DNA from 2 places in the Stenotrophomonas sp. C9D9 genome. Region 1 is predicted to be linked to the other one. Evidence: riboswitches for the same ligand, from Rfam matches in the RefSeq annotation. Region 1 holds a riboswitch; the other holds the start of a gene.
The links. Region 1 has a riboswitch for glycine ahead of gcvP (aminomethyl-transferring glycine dehydrogenase). Riboswitches for the same ligand answer to the same signal wherever they lie in the genome.

Region 1 (7,526 bases):
GCCATTGGTTGATGCCGGTGGGCGACTATGACTTCAGCAACCGCTACGGCTGGGTGCAGGACCGCTTCGGCGTGTCGTGGCAGTTGAGCCTGGGGCAGATGCCGGACCCGTGACCGGATGTGTGTGGGTGTGGACCTTGGTCCACACGCCCTCATGAGAACGGCCCGCTTGCGCGGGCCGTTTTCTTTACCGATGCAGTGAGGAATCAAGCCTCGACTTCATCATCCTTGTAGGCATCGACCGGGATGCAGGCGCACATCACGTTCTTGTCGCCGTACACGTTGTCCACACGCGCCACCGGCGGCCAGTACTTGCTCTGCTTCAGGCTGGCCAGCGGGAAGGCGGCCAGTTCGCGCGGGTAGGCGTGGGTCCACTCGCTGGCGGTCACTGCGGTGGCAGTGTGCGGCGCGTTCTTCAGCGGGTTGTCCTCGCGGTCCAGGCGGCCGTCTTCGATCGCGGTGATCTCTTCGCGGATCTGGATCATCGCGTTGATGAAGCGATCCAGTTCGTGCAGCGATTCGCTCTCGGTCGGCTCCACCATCAGCGTGCCGGCCACCGGGAAGCTCAGCGTCGGGGCATGGAAGCCGAAGTCGATCAGGCGCTTGGCCACGTCCTCGGCACCGATGCCGCTGGTCTTCTCCAGCGGGCGCACGTCCAGGATGCACTCGTGTGCCACCAGACCGTTGCGGCCCGTGTACAGGGTCTTGAAGTGCGGGGCCAGGCGCTTGGCGATGTAGTTGGCGTTGAGCTGCGCGACCTGGGTGGCCTTGCGCAGACCGTCGCGGCCCATCATCGCGATGTACATCCAGCTGATCGGCAGGATCGAAGCGCTGCCGAAGCTGGCCGCGCTGACCATGCCGACCGGGCCGTTGTCACCCAGCTTGCCCGGCAGGAACGGGGCCAGGTGCTCCTTGACCGCGCACGGGCCGACGCCCGGCCGCCACCGCCGTGCGGGATGCAGAAGGTCTTGTGCAGGTTCAGGTGCGAAACATCCGAACCCCACTTGCCCAGGCTTGGCCACGCCGACCAGGGCGTTCATGTTGGCACCGTCGGTGTACACCTGGCCGCCGTGCTTGTGGATGATCTCGCAGATCTCCACCACCTCTTCCTCGAACACGCCGTGCGTGGACGGGTAGGTCATCATGATCGCGGCCAGGCGGTCGCTGTACTTCTCGGCGTTGAGGCGGATGTCCTCGACATCGACGTTGCCGTTGGCATCGGTCTTGGTCACCACCACCTTCATGCCGCACATCTGTGCCGAGGCCGGGTTGGTGCCGTGCGCCGAGTCCGGGATCAGGCAGATGTCGCGGTGGTCTTCGCCGCGCGAGCGGTGGTAGGCGCGGATCGCCAGCAGGCCGGCGTACTCGCCCTGTGCGCCGGAGTTCGGCTGCAGGCTGACCGCGTCGTAGCCGGTGCATTCCACCAGCATCGCTTCCAGCGTGTCGATCAGTTCCTTGTAGCCCAGCGCCTGGTCGGCCGGCACCAGCGGGTTGATGCGAGAACTCCGGCCAGGTCACCGGGATCATCTCGGCGGTGGCGTTGAGCTTCATGGTGCACGAGCCCAGCGGGATCATCGTGCGGTCCATCGCCAGGTCCTTGTCGGCCAGCGAGCGCAGGTAGCGCAGCAGTTCGTGCTCGCTGTGGTGGGTGTTGAACACCGGGTGGGTCAGGAACGCGGACTGGCGCAGCAGGCCGGCCGGCAGCGCATCGGCGGTGCTGGCATCCAGCGCGTCGACGTCGGCCTGCGCACCGAACACGGCGGCCAGCGCGACCACGTCGGCGCGGGTAGCGGTCTCGTCCAGGCTGATGCCGACCGAGTCGCTGTCGATCGCGCGCAGGTTGTAACCGGCGGCGCGGGCCTTGGCGTGGATCTCATCGGCGTGCACGCCGGTGACATGCAGGGTGTCGAAGAAGTCGCCACCGACCTGCACGCCGGCCGTGCGCAGTGCCGCGGCCAGGATCGAGGCCAGGCGGTGGGTGCGACGGGCGATGCGGGTCAGGCCTTCCGGGCCGTGGTAGACGGCATACATCGAGGCCATCACCGCCAGCAGCACCTGTGCGGTACAGATGTTGGAGGTGGCCTTCTCGCGGCGGATGTGCTGCTCGCGGGTCTGCAGGGTCAGGCGGTAGGCCGGGTTGCCCTGCGCATCGACCGAGACGCCGATCAGGCGGCCTGGCATCGAGCGCTTGTAGGCGTCACGGCAGGCCATGAACGCGGCGTGCGGGCCGCCGAAGCCGAATGGCACGCCGAAACGCTGGCTGTTGCCGACCACGATGTCCGCGCCCCATTCGCCCGGGGCGGCCAGCAGGGTCAGCGCCAGCAGGTCGCTGGCCACGGCCACCAGGCCGCCGCGTGCGTGCACGGCATCGACCAGCGCCTTGTAGTCGCCGACCTGGCCGAAGGTGTCCGGGTACTGCAGCAGCAGGCCGAAGGCTTCCGCTTCCAGTGCCTCGGCCGGGGTGCCGACGCGCAGCACGATGCCCATGGGCTCGGCGCGGGTGCGCAGCAGCTCCAGGGTCTGCGGGTGCACGGCGTCGTGCACGAAGAAGGTGTCCGACTTCGACTTGGCCGAACGCTTGGCCAGGGTCATCGCTTCAGCGGCGGCGGTGGCTTCGTCCAGCAGCGAGGCGTTGGCGATTTCCATGCCGGTGAGGTCGGCGCACAGGGTCTGGAAGTTGATCAGCGCTTCCATGCGGCCCTGCGAGAATTTCCGCCTGGTACGGGGTGTAGGCGGTGTACCAGGCCGGGTTTTCCAGGATGTTGCGCAGGATCACGTTCGGCGTGTGGGTACCGTAGTAGCCCTGGCCGATGAAGCTGCGCAGCACGGTGTTCTTGTCGGCGATCGCACGGATCTTCGCCAGTGCCTGCACTTCGGTCATCGATTCCGGCAGTGCCAGCGGCGCCGGCGACTTGATCTTGGCCGGTACGATGGCATCGGTCATCGCATCCAGCGATGCGTGGCCGACGACGTCGAGCATCTGCGCGATCTCGGCATCGTTGGGGCCGATGTGGCGCTCGACGAACGCATTGTGGTGCTCGAGCTCACGCAGGGAAGGGGTGTTCTGGGACATGGCGAAGGATCCGTCAGGAAAGGGCACACGCACGGGCACAAGCCGCCGGTCGGCGGTCTGCGGGGCGCCCCTCTGTCCTTTTGCCTGAGAGTTTGGAAGCGCGGAAAACCGCGGCTTCGTGCCCCTTCGGCGCCGGATCGAACCGGTCTCTCCAGAGTTGTGTTACGGGTGGTATCGGGCCTGAGCGATTACGGGCGTTGCGCCTTCGGCAGCGGTGTTCCGCTTCTCCCACCGTGTTGCCCGCCGATTATAGCCCGTTGCGGGCGCGCCAGCCGCCTCCGGGCCCGGCCGCGGCGCCTGAATGGCCGATGGCCCGTCCGTGCGTTTTGTGCACTGCTGCATGGCGTCAGGCGCAATCCCCACCTATGATGGGCGAATACCCGAATTCATCTGGCGCCGTCCCTGCTGCAGGGGACCGGCGCCCGCCGTGCGTGCCGCGCATGGCCCTGCCGGACGCCTTCTCCATGACCGCCGCTGTTGCTCCTTCCACCCGCCGCATGGCACTGCTGCTCGCCGGCCTGGCCATGTTCGGTCCGTTCTCGATCGACACCATCTTCCCGGCGTTCCCGCAGCTGGCCCAGCGCCTGGCGGTGGACGAGGTGGCGGTGCAGCAGACCATCAGCGTGTACCTGCTGTTCTACGGCCTGATGAGCCTGGCACACGGCCCGCTGTCCGATGCCTGGGGCCGCAAGCGGGTGATCCTCGGCGGCCTGGTGGTGTTCGTCGGCGCCTCGGTCGGCTGTGCGCTTTCCACCGACCTGACCACGCTGCTGGCGTTCCGCGCGCTGCAGGGCCTGTCCGCGGGCGTCGGCATGATCGTCGGCCGCGCGGTGATCCGCGACCTGTACCACGGCCACGACGCGCAGCGGCTGATGAGCCAGGTGTCGATGCTGTTCGGCATCGCCCCGGCCATTGCACCGATCATCGGTGGCTGGATCCTGCTCAGTGGCGCGGGCTGGCCGCTGATCTTCTGGTTCCTGGTGGTGTTCGCACTGGTCCTGCTGGCAGCGACCGCGCGCTACCTGCCGGAAACCCATCCGGTCGAGGCACGGGTGCCGCTGTCGCCGCGCGTGCTGATGCGTGACTACGTGCGCATCGGTTTCGATCCGCGTTTCCTTCGCCTGGCGCTGGCCGGCAGCATCGGTTTCGGCGGCATCTTCCTGTACATCTCCTCGGCGCCGGTGTTCGTGATGCAGCACCTGCACCTGGGCGAGGGCGGCTTCGCCTGGCTGTTCATCCCCACCATCGGCGGCATGACCACCGGCTCGTTCCTGTCCGGGCGCATGGCCGGGCACACCACGCCCACCCGCCAGGTCGCCATCGGTTTCGGCCTGTGCGCGCTGTCGGTGCTGCTGAACGTTGGCTACGTGGCGCTGGCGCCGCAGTTCGTGCTGCCGTGGGCGGTGCTGCCGATCTTCCTGGGCGGCATGGGCATGGCATTGATCTTCCCGATCCTGGCGCTCGCGGTGCTGGACATGTACCCGCACCAGCGTGGCCTGGCCTCGTCGCTGCAGGCGTTCGTGCAGCTGATGATCAGCACCGTGGTGGCCGGCGTGGTGTCGCCGCTGCTCAGCGCCAGCCCGTTGCACCTGGCGCTGGGCCAGGCCGCGTTCTTCGGCGCCGGCTTCGTGTTCTGGTACTGGGAACACCAGCGTGAACGCACGGCGCAGGCGGCCTGCACGGGTCACTGAGCAGCGTGCAGGGGTAGGGCAGGCCGCGACGCCCGCAGCGCTTGCGACGGGAAACCACCGGACTAGGCTGGGCACTCCAGCCAGCCGGTGCACAGGTGCACGACAGCCAGCCGATCCAATGTCGTTGCATGAGGTTCCCCCATGGCTGCGCAGCAGACCTACCGCCTGTTCGAGGTGGCGCTGAAGGAGCGCCGCGTTCTTTCCCCTTCCCTGGACCGCATGGTGTTCACCGGTGCCGACGTGGCGCGGATGAAGACCGAAGGGCCGGACCAGCGCATCAAGGTGTTCTTCCCCTTGCCCGGCCAGGAGGTGCCGCAGGTCCCCAGGGGCGACGACTGGTATCCACGCTACCGGGCCCTGCCGGACGATCAGCGCCCGCCGATGCGCACCTACACCATCCGCCAGCTGCGTGCGGAGCAGGGCGAGGTCGATGTCGATTTCGTCATCCACGGCGTGACCGGTCCCGCCTCGCGCTGGGCCATGCATGCCCGGCCGGGCGACCGCGTGGTGCTGCTGGCCCGGATGCCGACTGCGCCGACAGCAGCGAGGGCTGGGAATGGAAGCCGCCGACGGGCGTTGGCCAGGTGCTGCTGGTGGCTGACGAGACCGCGTTGCCGGCAGTGGCCGGGATTCTCGAGGAACTGGCGGCCATGGTGGATCCGCCGCGCACGCTGGCCCTGCTGGAAGTGGCGCAGGCCGGTGATGCGGTTCCCCTGAAGGCGCCGGCCACGGCCGAGCTGGTCTGGTTGCCGCGCGGGCAGGCGGCGTACGGGCAGCCCCTGCTGCAGGCAGTCCAGGCAAGGTTGGCTGCGGCCTCGGGCGTGGCTGCCGGCGATGCGTTGGAGGAGATCGACGTCGATACGCAGATCCTCTGGGAGCAGGCCGATAGCCGCGTGGCGGGGCCGCTGTACGCCTGGGTCGCAGGTGAGCTGGGGCCGTGATGGCGATCCGTCGCCATCTGGTCCGTGACTGCGGGCTGGACCGCCGCGCGATCACCTTCATGGGGTACTGGCGCCACGGCAAAGTGCTGGACTGAGGCGACGTGAAGCAGCGCTGCGGGCGGGGTGCGCTATCCTTGCGCCCCCCTCGCAGCGGTACCGCACCATGTCCACCAGCTCCAAGACCCGCCGCGACCAGCGCCGTCGCCAGGAAAAGCAGGCCGCCAACAAGGCCGCTGCCCAGGCCTCGCCGGTGGAGCCGCATGCCGAACTGCGCGACGCGCAGCGCACCCTGCTGGCCGGTGTCGTGCGCCGTGATGGCGAATGGGTGCTGGGCATGGATGGCCGCATCGCGGGCCACAGCGAGAGCGCTGCGCAGGTGCTGGCGCTGATCATGCAGGCCGGTGAGCTGCACGAGCGCAACGGCACGCCGGTGCGCCCTGATGTACTCCGACGCGCTGCGTGATGCGGCGCAGGCCGAAGCGAAGGAGAAGGGCCAGACCTTCGAGGAATTCAAGGCCGAGCTGGCTGCAGCGATGGCGGCGAAGAAGAACAGCTGACAGGCACTTCGGTAGAGCCGGCCGCTGGCCGGCTGCCGTTCTGCGGTCTTCATCGCGTGGTTGCCGGCAAGCGGCCGGCACTACCAGAAAGGGGCGGATCCTCGCGGATCCGCCCCTTTTTTCATTTCGCCGCCGGTGCCGCGTTGGCCTGCCAGCCACACATCTGGCCTTCGTTCTGCTGCTTCAGCCACTCGTTGACCGGGGTGAAGTACTCGATCATCGGGCCGGCATCGAGCTTGTCGGTGCCGGTCAGCTCCTTCAGCGTGGCCTGCCACGGCTGGCTGGCACCCTTGCTCAGCATCGCCCAGTACTTCTGGCCGGCTTCCTTGTTGCCGTAGAAGGTGCACTCATGCAGCGGACCTTTGTAGCCGGCCGCATCGCACAGGCCCTTGTAGAACTGGAACTGCAGGATGCGCGCCAGGAAGTAACGCGTGTACGGGGTGTTGCCCGGCACGTGGTACTTCGCGCCCGGGTCGAAGAATTCTTCGCCACGGGTGCTGGCCGGCGCCACGCCCTGGTACTTGGCCTTCAGGTCCCACCATGCCTTGTTGTAGTTGTCGGCGGTGATCGAGCCATCGAACACGCCCCAGCGCCAGCGATCGATCATCAGCCCGAACGGCAGGAACGACACGCCCGACAGCGCCATGCGCATCTGGTTGTTGATGACCGCTTCGCGGCTCTCGGTCGGCGCGTCGACCAGGCCGATCGAGCTGAGGTACTTGGGCGTCATCGCCAGCACGATGGTGTCGCCGATCGCTTCATGGAAGCCATCGTTGGCACCGCCCTGGAACAGCGGCGGCAGCGGGTTGTAGGCCAGGTCGTAATAGATGTGGCCCAGCTCGTGGTAGATGGTGGTGAAGTTCTCTTCGTTCGGCTTGATGCACATCTTGGTGCGCACGTCGCCTTCCATGTTCATGTCCCAGGCGCTGGCGTGGCAGACCACGTCGCGGTCGTCGGGCTTGATGAACTGGGTGCGTTCCCAGTACGACTGCGGCAGCGACGGCATGCCCAGCGACACGTAGAAGTCCTGCGCCCGTTCGGTCATCTGCTTGGCGGTACGCAGTTCGGCCTCGCGCTGCGCCTTGTACTGCGCGGCCACGTTGGCGTCCTTGCCGGCCTTGGCCAGCGCTGCGCTCAGGTTGGTCTGGTACTGCTTTTCCAGCGCCGCGGTGATGTCCAGGCTGCCGGCACCCGGGTACGGTTCCAGCTGGTCCCACAGGTTCGACCAGTCCTGCTGCCACATGTTGCCGAGCAGATGCGCGGCG
Region 2 (7,526 bases), on a different contig from region 1:
GGAAGCGGCCCTGCGGCGGTTGGTCTCCGACCTCTACACCGCCCGTTCCCTGCTCAACCCCGAGCAGCTGGACGAGGCCAGGCAGGAGCTGGATCGCGTGCTGGAACGCTGGGCCGACATCCACGAAGGCCTGCTGCTGGACGTGGAAGTGCATGGCAAATGAGCGACTCTGCGTGGCTGCTGCCAGGTAGGCAGCGCTGGCGCGCACCTCGCTGAACCGGGTCCCCAGTTGCGGATGAAACATTTTGCACTGCGCAAAAGCTGTGCTATCAATACACCCCATGAACGCAGCCGCTACCCGCTTTTACTGGTATTACTTTCCGAAGCCACTGGCGGAGGAAGGACTGCGCTCACCCTGAAGAAAGCTTCAGACGCATTCCCGAAAGCCGCCAGCGAACCTGGCGGCTTTTTTCATGCCGCCACGCTGGGGACCCCCAACGTTCCGGAGATCTCCTGCAATGCCCCCGCACACCGACGACCTGCGTATCCGCACCATCGAACCGCTGACACCGCCCGCCCAGCTGCTGGCGATGCTGCCCTGTGACGATGAAGCCTCCGACACCGTCAGCGCCTCGCGCGCGGCCCTGCACCAGATCCTGCATGGCCGTGACGATCGCCTTGCGGTGGTGGTGGGCCCGTGCTCGATCCACGACCCGAAGGCCGCCATCGAATACGCCCAGCGCCTCAAGCCGCTGCGCGACGCGCTGGCCGGCGAACTGGAAATCGTCATGCGCGTGTACTTCGAGAAGCCGCGCACCACGGTGGGCTGGAAGGGCCTGATCAACGATCCGGACCTGGATGGCAGCTTCAGGATCGACAAGGGCCTGCGCATCGCCCGCGGCCTGCTGCGCGACATCAACAAGCTCGGCCTGCCAGCCGGTGTCGAGTTCCTTGACGTGATCTCGCCGCAGTACATCGCCGACCTGGTGGCGTGGGGCGCGATCGGTGCACGCACCACCGAAAGCCAGGTGCATCGCGAGCTGGCGTCGGGGCTGTCGTGCCCGGTCGGCTTCAAGAACGGCACCGATGGCAACGTGAAGATCGCCGCCGACGCGGTGGGTGCAGCGTCCAATCCGCACCACTTCCTGTCGGTCACCAAGCAGGGCGGTACCGCCATCGTATCGACCGCCGGCAATCCGGATTGCCATGTGATCCTGCGCGGCGGCAAGCAGCCGAACTACGACGCAGGCAGCGTCGCCGACGCCTGCCAGGTGCTGGCCAAGGCCAGGCTGCCGACGCGCCTGATGATCGACGCCAGCCATGCCAACAGCCTGAAGAATCCGGAAAACCAGCCGAAGGTGATCGAGGACATCGCCGTTCAGTTGGAAGACGGCGAACAGCGCATCGTTGGTGTGATGATCGAGAGCCATCTGGTTGGTGGCCGCCAGGAACTGGTGGAAGGCCAGCCGCTGGTCTACGGGCAGAGCATCACCGATGGCTGCATCGACTGGGACACCACCGTGACGGTGTTGCAGCGACTGGCTGCGGCCGTGCGCGCCCGTCGCGACGTGAAGGTGTCCGAAGCCGCTTGAGTGCGGCACGTGTGTGGATGGCGGCCAGCGCCTGCGGGGGTGCGGCCGCGATCAGGGCCGGCCGGAGTTGGAGACCGGCCCATCTGCACCGGCGATGCGCCTGGCGCTGCGCATGAGCGACAGCGCCAGGTACATCGCCGGGGTGGTGCAGTAGATCCGCGCCAAGCCTGGAACCCCATGCTCGGCGAACGCGAACCTCAATGCACTTCGTCGTGGTACACGAACTTCGGCATTTCCCAGCGGTAGTGGATCGCCAGCAGGCGCAGCGCGAAGCCGCCGCCCAGGCAGCACAGGATCGCAGTGGCATCGGCCACGCCCCAATGCAGCAGCAACAGATAGGCCGCGCCGGTCAGCAGCGCGATGATCGCGTACAGCTCCTTCTGGAAGATCAGCGGCACCTCGTTGCAGAGGATGTCGCGCAGCACGCCGCCGAACGCGCCGGTCAGCATGCCGGCGATCAGCACGATCGGCATCGCATGGCCGGCCTCGCGCGCGATCGAGCAGCCGATCAGGGTGAAGGCGATCAGGCCCAGGCCATCGAGCACCAGGAAGGTGCGGCGGAAGTGGTGCATCCAGCGTGCGACCCAGGTGGCGATCAGCGCCGCGCATACGGTGAAGCCCAGGTACTCGGGATGCTTCACCCAGCCCAGCGGGTAATGGCCGAGCAGGATGTCGCGCAGCGAGCCGCCGCCGAGGGCGGTGACGCAGGCGATCATGACCACGCCGAACAGGTCCATGCGGCGGCGGCCGGCGGACAGCGCGCCGGTCATGGCTTCGGCGGAAATGGCGATCAGGTAGATGATGGACAGCAGCATGGGGCAGGCTCCGGGCGCGGTAGGGCCGGCCATGCGCGTATACCGCCACTGCCTGCGCAATGACGGGATGACGATGACCGGTGCCGCTCCCGCTGTCCTTTTGCCTGAGAGTTCAGCGGCGTGGGCCGCGTGCCCCTTCGGCGGATCGTCCCGGGCGTGCCCGGTGACCTCTCTCCAGCTCGGCGAGTCGAATGCATGGTTGGTGGGATTCCAGCCCACCGGCCTGAGCGATCATGGGAGCCTGCGCCTTCGGCGGGCGCCAGCGCGGCGCCTCTCTCCTGCATTCGGGCGCCAGTATATCCGCTGCAGTGCAGCACGGCATAATCCGGGCATGGCCCCGTCCCTCCGCCCGTGGTTCCTGTACCTGCTCGAATGCCGCGATGGCAGCTATTACGCCGGCATCAGCACCGATGTGGAGGCGCGTTTCGCCGCCCACCAGGCCGGCAAGGGCGCGCGCTACACCCGGGCACGGCCACCGCTGCGCGTGCTGGCCGTGCGCGAGTACCCGGACCGGGCCGCCGCCTCACGCGCCGAGTGGCAACTCAAGCAGCAGCCGCGCGAACGCAAGCTGGCCTGGCTGCAGGCACCAGCCGAGACGCTTCTGTAGATCCACGCCCACGCTCGGCTCCGGCCTGCCGACATCGCCGGTCCCAGTAGAGCCACGCCATGCGTGGATGGGCTGCCCGGCCCATGCGATGATCGCCCCGCGCCCAGCCCTGGAGACCCGGATGTCCACGATCGCCCTGCTGTTCGCTCTCTCCGCATCAACAAGTCCCGCCGCAGACCCGGCCACCATCGCGGCCATCGAAGCTACCTGCCACGATTACGTCGACGGCCAGCTGGAGGCCGACCCGCAGCGCGTCGCCCGCTCCCTGCATCCGGATCTGGCCAAGCGCGCGGTCCTCGGCGATACACCCGATGAACGCCTGGGCCTGCGCCGGATGTCGAAGGAAGAGCTGGTCTCGCTGACGAAGCAGGGCGCGTTGAAGACGCCGAAGGATCAATGGGACCGCCGCTGCACGGTGCTGGACGTGACCGGCAACGCGGCCTCGGTGCGGCTGGAAACCCCGTGGTTCGTCGACTACTTCCACATGGGGCGCTTCGACCAGCGCTGGGTCATCGTCAACGCACTGTGGTATCCAAAACCAAAGGCGAAGTGAGCGCGATGCGCGCTGCTGGCAAGGCATTGATCTCCGTCGTCGTAGTGGTCGCCGGTATCGCGCTGCTGCCTGGCCTGCTGTACCTGCTCGGACTGGCGCTGGTGGAAGGCCGGCCGAAGCCGGCGGACCGCGCGCCCAGTGGTGTGGCTGCGTGCAGTAGTGAACCACGGGCGGGATACCAGCCGATGAACCCCTGGCGCTTCGCCGCGCAGTTCTTCGACAAGGACGTGATGCAGAAGAAGGTGCCGGAAGTGGAGCGGGAGGCCTTCTGGATTGCCCGACGCCATCTGTGGCGACAGCCTCGGCACGGCATGCTGCGCTGGCATCTGAGCAGCACCGCGTTGACGATCTGGATCACCCGGCATTGGAGTACCGCGCAGATTGCCGATACCGCAAGGAAGGAGGACTTCTGCCGCACCTGGTCGAAACGGCGGGTGCCAGGTGGCCCGATGAGGCAGTAGAGCCACGCCATGCGTGGCTGAGCTCGATGCGTCCTGCACAGACATTCATCCACGCATGGCGTGGATCTACTCCCAGGCAGAGAACCCGTGTCCGTCTTCGGCCCTAGCGCTTCGGCCGCCGGTCATCCTGGTCATCACCGAAGATGATGCGCGCGCTGCGCTGGTAACTCCAGTACGCGACCGCCCAGTTCAGCAGCACCACGATGCGGTTGCGGAAGCCGATCAGGAAGAACACGTGCGCGGCCAGCCAGAACCACCAGGCCAGGATGCCCGACAGCTGCAGCCGGCCCAGGTGCACGATCGCGGCCATGCGGCCGATGGTGGCCAGGTTGCCGTAGTCGGCGTACTTGAACGGCCCCGGTGCCGCCTTGGCATGCAGCCGCGCGCGGATCACCTCGGCCACGTACTTGCCCATCTGCTTGGCGGCAGGCGCCACGCCGGGCACCGGCTTGCCGTTGGCCTGGTTCAGTGCGGCCAGATCGCCGGCCACGAACAGCTCCGGGTGGTCGGGCAGGGTCAGGTCCGGTTGCACCTGCACGCGGCCGGCGCGGTCCAGCGGCACGTCCAGCGTGCGCGCCAGCGGCGAAGCAGCCACGCCGGCGGCCCACACCACGGTGCGTGCCGGCACGAACTGGTCACCGAGCTTGAAGCCCTGGCTGTCGATGTCGCTCACCGGGGTACCGGTCAGCACTTCCACGCCCAGCTTTTCAAGCTGCCGGCGCGCCTTCAGCGAAAGCACTTCCGGGAACGAGGACAGCACGCGCGGGCCGGCCTCGACCAGCCGCACCTTGGCGCTGGCCGGGTCGATGTGGCGGAATTCGTTGCGCAGCGTATGCCGCGCGATCTCGGCCAGGGTGCCGGCCAGTTCGACGCCGGTGGGACCGCCGCCGACCACCGCGAAGCTCAGCCATGCCGCCTTCTTCGCCGGGTCCGGTTCGGCCTCGGCGCGCTCGAATGCCAGCAGCAGCTTGCGGCGCAGCGCGATGGCATCGTCCAGCGTCTTCAGGCCGGGTGCATCATCGGCCCACTGGTCGTTGCCGAAGTAGGCGTGGGTGGCGCCGGTGGCCAACAGCAGGCTGTCGTAGTCCAGCGTGCTGCCATCGGCCATGCGGATCTGCCGGGCCTGCTTGTCGATGGCGACCACTTCGCCGAGGCGTACTTCCACGTTGCGCTGGTGGCCGAGGATGTGGCGCAGCGGCGCGGCGATATCCGGCGCGGACAGGCCGGCGGTGGCCACCTGGTACAGCAGCGGCTGGAACAGGTGATGGTTGCGGCGGTCGACCAGGGTGATGCGTATGCGCTCGCGGGCCAGGGCACGGGTGGCCCAGAGGCCGGCAAAACCGCCGCCGACAACAACCAGGTGGGGAACGCGCTCGCGACTCATCGACTCACTCCAGTGGGGGCATTGGGGGAAGCGCCTGGCATCTTCGCACGGCGGCTGCCTGTCACGTCAGCGCCCGCGTGGATCGGCGATACTCGGGTTCAGGCAACGGCCCCTGAGGAGCCCATGAGCGAACCGGAAAAGCGCATCGCCCTGTTGATCGACGCCGACAACGCGCCGGCCTCGAAGATCGACGAGGTCCTGGCCGAAGTCGCCCGCTACGGCGTGGCCAACGTGCGCCGTGCCTATGGCAACTGGAAGAGCCCGCGGTTGAAGGGCTGGGAAGCGGTGCTGCACGAATATGCGATCCGCCCGATCCAGCAGTTCGCCTACAGCAAGGGCAAGAATGCCTCCGACATGGCGATGGTGATCGATGCCATGGACCTGCTGTACGCGCGCAATCTTGATGGGTTCGCCATCGTGTCCAGCGATGCCGATTTCACCCCGATGGTGATGCGCCTGCTGACCGATGGCGTGAAGGTGTATGGCTTCGGCGAAAAGAAGACGCCCGAACCGTTCGTCAACGCGTGCTCGAAGTTCACCTACCTGGAAGCGCTGGGCCAGACCCATGCCAGCGTGCCGGATGCCGAGCAGGCATCGAGCGAGCAGGCGTCGAGCGAGCCCGTCGCCAATGATGATGCACGCCCGCGCAAGAGCGGGGCGGAGATGCGCAGCGATACGCGGCTAGTGAAGATGCTGCGCCGCGCGGTGTCCTCGGCCGAGGGCGAGGATGGCTGGTCGCACCTGGGGCCGGTCGGCAGCCAGATCGGCAACCAGGCCTCGTTCGATCCGCGCAACTACGGCTACGGCAAGCTCAGTGATCTGCTGGCAGCAATCGGGCTGTTCGAGCTGAAGAAGGACGGCAAGTCGTCCTACGTGCGCGCGCTGCCAAAAAAGAACAGGTAGTGCCGGCCGCTGGCCGGCAAGCCCCAGATGCCTGATCCCGCATCCGGCACGCACATCTCCACTCCGATCAGGCGTATCGTTGCCGCTCGCATTGCCCGCAAGGAAAACCCGCATGTTGAAGATCTGGGGCCGCCGCAATTCCAGCAACGTCCGCAAGGTACTGTGGTGCGCCGAAGAGATCGGCCTGCCGTATGAGTCCATCGAAGTCGGTGGCAGCCACGGCGGCACGCAGACGCCGGAGTACCAGGCGATGAATCCCAACAGCCTGGTGCCGGTGATCGAAGACCACGGCCTGCCGCTGTGGGAATCGAATGCCATCGTGCGCTACCTCAGTGCGCGTTACGCGCTGGGTACCCTGTACGCCGAAGATCCGATGGAACGCGCCCAGGCCGAGAAGTGGATGGACTGGAGCACGTCGCGGATGGCGCCGCTGTACAGCGACCTGGTCTGGGGCATCATGCGCACCGCGCCGGCCGACCGCGACGAAGCGCGCATCAGCGCCGCCATCGTCCGCGCCGGTGACTACCTGGCAATGGCCGATGCCACCCTGGCGAAACAGCCATGGCTGTCGGGCGAGAAATTCGCGATGGGTGACATTCCACTGGGCTCGCTGATCTACGCCTGGTTCGAACTGCCGATCCAGCGCCCGGAGCTGCCGCATCTGGCTGACTGGTATGCGCGGCTGCGGGAGCGGCCGGCCTACCAGCGCGGCGTGATGTCGCCGCTGACGTAAGCGGTGGCGTTCGGGGTCAGAGCCCTTTTCTGCGAAAAGGGATCCGACCCCCTGGCCATCGGGGTCGGATCCCACCCAGCGGGTGGGCTCCGACCCCTCAATACAGATCCGTCGGATCCACATCCAGCGACCAGCGCACCTTGCGTGCTTCCGGCAGTGCATACAGCTGCGGCACCAACTGCGAAAGCACACCATGCAGCGGCGGCCGCTGCATGGCCGACAGCAGCAGCTGCGTGCGCTGGTAGCCAGCACGCCGTGGCATCGGTGCCGGCATCGGGCCGTAGGCTTCGACCACGTTCTGCTCGCCCAGCAACTGCCGAGCGGCCAGCAGGAACGCGTTGGCATGCTCCACCTGCTGCGCTTCGGCGCGCATCAGCGCCAGATGCGCGAACGGCGGGAATCCGGCCGCCTGGCGCTGGTTCAACTCGGCCTGCGCGAACGGCTGGTAGCCACCGCTCACCAGGGTTTCCAGCAGCGGGTGCCCGGGGTGATGAGTCTGCAGCCAGACCTCGCCGGGGTCACGTGCACGTCCGGCGCG

Region 2: another riboswitch for glycine. It lies ahead of ACXI0D_RS14220 (trimeric intracellular cation channel family protein); the one in region 1 lies ahead of gcvP (aminomethyl-transferring glycine dehydrogenase).

Annotation. Positions count from the first base shown of each region.
Region 1 covers NZ_JBSZIF010000003.1:200,056-207,581, reverse strand. Annotated here, with positions in the region: gene ACXI0D_RS02925 (VOC family protein) at 1-113, shown strand, start outside; partial or broken gene gcvP (aminomethyl-transferring glycine dehydrogenase) at 206-3,072, opposite strand; glycine riboswitch at 3,135-3,237, opposite strand; gene ACXI0D_RS02915 (multidrug effflux MFS transporter) at 3,537-4,763, shown strand; partial or broken gene ACXI0D_RS02910 (siderophore-interacting protein) at 4,905-5,799, shown strand; partial or broken gene ACXI0D_RS02905 (hypothetical protein) at 5,868-6,261, shown strand; gene ACXI0D_RS02900 (M2 family metallopeptidase) at 6,383-7,526, opposite strand, start outside.
Region 2 covers NZ_JBSZIF010000004.1:1,921,011-1,928,536, forward strand. Annotated here, with positions in the region: gene ACXI0D_RS14210 (hypothetical protein) at 1-163, shown strand, start outside; gene ACXI0D_RS14215 (3-deoxy-7-phosphoheptulonate synthase) at 459-1,532, shown strand; gene ACXI0D_RS14220 (trimeric intracellular cation channel family protein) at 1,730-2,347, opposite strand; glycine riboswitch at 2,432-2,535, opposite strand; glycine riboswitch at 2,549-2,638, opposite strand; gene ACXI0D_RS14225 (GIY-YIG nuclease family protein) at 2,679-2,954, shown strand; gene ACXI0D_RS14230 (nuclear transport factor 2 family protein) at 3,076-3,507, shown strand; gene ACXI0D_RS14235 (hypothetical protein) at 3,513-3,968, shown strand; gene ACXI0D_RS14240 (NAD(P)/FAD-dependent oxidoreductase) at 4,072-5,352, opposite strand; gene ACXI0D_RS14245 (NYN domain-containing protein) at 5,476-6,255, shown strand; gene ACXI0D_RS14250 (glutathione S-transferase family protein) at 6,368-6,988, shown strand; gene ACXI0D_RS14255 (primosomal protein N') at 7,086-7,526, opposite strand, start outside.